DNA from 2 places in the Bacteroides celer genome. Region 2 is predicted to be linked to the other one. Evidence: riboswitches for the same ligand, from Rfam matches in the RefSeq annotation. Region 2 holds a riboswitch; the other holds the start of a gene.
What was found. A riboswitch is a leader RNA that binds a small molecule or an ion and turns the genes downstream of it on or off. The one in region 2 is predicted to bind thiamine pyrophosphate.
Positions count from the first base shown of each region.

Region 1: another riboswitch for thiamine pyrophosphate. It lies ahead of CJF29_RS03620 (TonB-dependent receptor); the one in region 2 lies ahead of thiS (sulfur carrier protein ThiS).

Region 1 covers NZ_CP178209.1:1,007,214-1,009,417, forward strand. Annotated here, with positions in the region: gene CJF29_RS03620 (TonB-dependent receptor) at 1-1,181, opposite strand, end outside; TPP riboswitch at 1,182-1,278, opposite strand; gene CJF29_RS03625 (mechanosensitive ion channel family protein) at 1,408-2,204, shown strand, end outside.
Region 2 covers NZ_CP178209.1:3,310,742-3,312,945, reverse strand. Annotated here, with positions in the region: gene CJF29_RS13475 (thiazole synthase) at 1-295, opposite strand, end outside; gene CJF29_RS13470 (thiamine phosphate synthase) at 340-957, opposite strand; gene thiS (sulfur carrier protein ThiS) at 962-1,162, opposite strand; TPP riboswitch at 1,223-1,316, opposite strand; gene CJF29_RS13460 (sensor histidine kinase) at 1,372-2,204, opposite strand, start outside.

The DNA.
Region 1 (2,204 bases), 2.3 Mb from region 2:
ACCCAGGGGACTTTTCCGAAGTTATTGCCCCGGTATTGATTTAATCCGCCGCCCAGAGATGCACTTAGCCTGTTGGTTGTGTAATTGAGAGAAAAAACACCACCGCCAAATTTGTTGTCCATCTTCTTTTGACGGACTAGATCGCTTTTAGCTATTTCGGTTCCATCTATTGTAAATGGCTTTAAACCATATTCTGTCAGGTATCTGTCATCTTTATACTCTTCGTAATAACCGTCACCTTTGGTATAATGTAAGGCAACGTTTAGATTCCAAGCCGTTGAGAAAGTATGGTTGAAGAGAAGTTGATAATTCTTTTGCAAGTAATTATCCGTTTGGTCGTCGTAATAATGTTTTTTGCCGTTGGCGTCGGTGTACATTTCCCCGCAAGGATTGTAGCGTCTGCCAAATTCTTCCATTTGCTCTTTTGTTGCGTATCCCCAAGCATGATATGTCTTTTCTTTTCCGGCAAATGCAATCAGTTTCACAGAGGTGTTTTCTGCAAAATAACCTCCTTGCAGGTAGTAAGAGTTCAAGTCCACCGAAGCACGGTCTATGTATCCGTCCGTACCGATATTGGAAAGGCGGGCATCAAACGTCCAGTGGTTATTGAGTAAGCCGGTTCCCACTTTCGCTGTTTCCTTGTGCGTGTTGAACGAACCGTATGAACCATTGAATTCGGCGTATGGTTTCATAGATGCACCTTCGGTTTGCATATTGACACTGGCTCCGAAAGCACCTGCTCCATTTGTTGATGTACCTGCTCCGCGCTGCACCTGCATATCTTTTACGGAAGAAGAAAAGTCGGGCATATTCACCCAGAACAGGTTATGGCTTTCGGCATCGTTCATCGGTATGCCGTTTACCGTGATGTTGATTCGTGTGCCGTCGGTTCCACGCACGCGAAGCGTCGTATAGCCAATACCGGCTCCTGCATCCGATGTGGTCAGTGTGGAAGGAGTCATACTTAGCAGATAGGGGATATCCTGTCCGAAGTTTACCTTTTTGAGTGCTGCTTTATCTATATTGGTGAATGCCACGGGAGTTTTGGCTGTGGCACGCGTGGATACTACCTGCACCTCTTGCAGGTTTACTACTCTCATACTGTCCTTTGCACTCGTCTGTGCATGAACAGTGATGCCTGCGCCCGATAAGGCGACGGCCATCCATACAATTCTTTTCATTTTGCTTACTAATTAGTTCTCTACGCCGGCATTACCCGGATCAGATTCTATGGGTATGTTCTCAGCCCGTCATGTTAAGGCACCCCTACCAGTGAATCGACTACAAAAATACGGCTTTTGAAGGAGGAAAGCAAAAAAAACTTTTAGATTTACTAAAAACAATATAACTTTGTAGATTGTTGAAATACCAATACAACAGTTTATTCATTTAATATATAATTTAATTATGCTACTCTTACTTCAAGCAACACAAGCTGCGGATTCTGTGCAAGTGGCCGCAGATGAATTAATGAAAGAGGCGATTGCCAATGCCGACGGATTGGATAAGCTTTCGCTAATTACTCAACAACTGATAGATTTTGGTATTCGTGCCGGAGAACGTATACTGATTGCGGTCATTGTCTTCATCGTCGGACGTTTTTTGATTTCGCTACTTAATAAGTTTATAAGACGTCTGATGGATAAACGAAAAGTGGATGTAAGTATCAAAACTTTCGTTAAAAGTCTGGTAAATATCCTGTTGACGATCCTTTTGATCATTTCTGTTGTCGGCGCCTTGGGAGTTGAGACAACTTCATTTGCGGCTTTATTGGCTTCCGCCGGTGTCGCTGTCGGTATGGCTTTATCCGGTAATCTGCAAAACTTTGCCGGCGGACTGGTTATTCTTTTGTTCAAACCTTATAAAGTTGGCGATTGGATAGAAACACAGCAAGGTTCATCCGGTACGGTAAAAGAAATCCAGATATTTCACACCATCCTTACGACTGCGGATAATAAATTGATTTATATCCCAAATGGTTCATTGAGCAGTGGAGTAGTGACCAATTACAGTCATCAGGAAACCCGCCGTGTAGAATGGATTATTGGTATAGATTATGGGGAAGATTACAATAAAGTTCAGCAGATAGTTCGTGATATTCTGGCCGCCGATAAACGTATCCTGAATGAACCAGCTCCGTTTATAGCTCTTCATGCCCTGGATGCCAGCAGTGTGAATGTAGTGGCACGTGTCTGGGTAAACAG
Region 2 (2,204 bases):
CCAGTTTCAACCAGTTTGTTCCAAAGGCTTCACGAGCCAACTGTGCTGCAAAAACAGCCTCTTCTGCATTACGTACACCGGAAGTATTGGGCAATAGCTGAATATTCGGATGAATAATATGTTTCAGCATGTCATCCTCTTTGTTGTCCATGTCGATTCGTTTCATGGCAACAGTAACCATTTCCGTGCCTGAAGCCAGAATAGCTTGTTCCATTACTTCATTGGAATTGAATTTTCCTGTTCCCAGGAAAAGACGGGAGTTAAATTCGCGTCCCGCAATTACTAACTTTTCCATTCTATATATATTATAAATTAAATTACTGATTGTACATCATTGCTTTACGCATGATTCAGGATTCTACGTGTTTCTTCTATCGGATTATCCGCTCCGAGAATGGTTCCCGACAGGGCTATCCCGTTTACTCCTGTGTGAAGTATGGCAGGAATATCCTCATAAGTGATTCCACCAATCGCTACTACGGGGATTTCGATATTCGCCTCTTTCATCTGTGAAAGGATGGAGGAATAGCCTTCCAATCCCAGTACAGGGCTTAAATTCTTTTTGGTGGTAGTAAACCGGAAAGGACCGATGCCAAGATAATCGGCACCGGCACGATAGTGCTGTACAACATCTTCGAATGTATTTGCAGTGCCGCCGATGATGAAAGCCTCTCCAAGAATTTGGCGGGCCTGGTCGATAGGCATATCCTTTTTGCCCAGATGCACACCGTCCACTTCCAGCTTTCGCGCCAGTTCAACGTGATCGTCCAGAACCAGGATTGCTTCGTGCTCTTTACAAAGCGGTTTCAGTTGCAGGGCTACTGCCTCCACTTCTTCGAGAGGAGCCTCTTTCATGCGTAGTTGGATCCATTTGCACCCGCCTTCGAGTGCCATACGTGCCGATTCGAGGTACGAGTACCGTTCGGTCTGATGCGTGATAAATTGTAGACTGACCATTCCCTTATCCTCCGCAAGCAGCTTTGATAATCACCAGGTTATCGTTCTCATGCAATATGAAACCCTCCCATTCGGTACGGGGAATCATTTTGTTGTTTACGGCGATAGCAATGCCTTGAACCGGAAGTTCGAGCTGTGCTGTCAGTTGTGTAAGGGTAGAGTCGGGAGTAATTTCCACCTCTTTGTTGTTCACTTGTACTTTCATTGTCCTATCAGAATAAATAAGTTGAAAGTAAATACAAAGAGCGTGCTTGAATGGAAAGGCGATAAGAAGAAACACAATCCCTACGTCAGTACTAACTGCCTCAGGTTCCTAGGGTATAATCTCAGCCCCTCATGGGGCACCCCTTTGTCTTTACGGGGGCAAAGTAAGTGAAAAAGAAACAGAAAAACACTAAATCATTCGATTTTTTTTCATTTTTCTGTTGATTCCTGTTTTTTGATAGGATGAGAAAAGATAAACCGGGCGCCATTTTTGTAATCCTTGTCAATCCAGATATCACCTCCCATATATTGGATGGTCAGTTTGCAGATAGCCAGTCCCAATCCTGTACCCTGTACGAACTCATTCAGCTTTTCGAAACGTTGGAATACCAGCTCCTGTTTATCTTCGGGGATTCCGGTGCCAGTATCAGTTACCGAGAACAGCATACATTGCTTTTCTTCGTCCACTTCATAATCCAGCGTAATGCTTCCTCCGGCAGGAGTGAATTTCAAGGCATTGTTCAGCAGATTGATAATAATCTGTTGCAGGCGCAAGGGATCTGTGTAGAGCATGTAAGGCTCTTTAGGCATTTGCAGTTTAATGTCTACATCCATTGTCTTGTTCCGGTTGGTCAGAGTAATCATATTCTGGCAATGGTTCACCAGCTCACACCATTCATAGTTGAATTGCAGCTTTCCTGATTCCAGGCGTGATATATCCAGTACATCACTAATCAGTTGGAGCAGCAGATTGGAGTTGGTCTGGACAATATCTGCGTATTCTTTCAGTTCGTTATTCTGCTCTACCGAACCGATAATCAGGCTGGAGAAACCGACAATAGCATTTAGCGGAGTCCGTATCTCGTGGCTCATATTCGAAACAAAGGCACTTTTCAGCTGATTAGCTTCTTCGGCGCGCTCTTTAGCATCACGCAATTCGACTTCAGACTCTTCCAGCTTCTTTTTATCTTCCCGTAGTTGTTTCGTAGTTCTTTCAAGGTGATTCTTCAGGATTTTAGTCCGGTAATAGTAATACAGCGAAA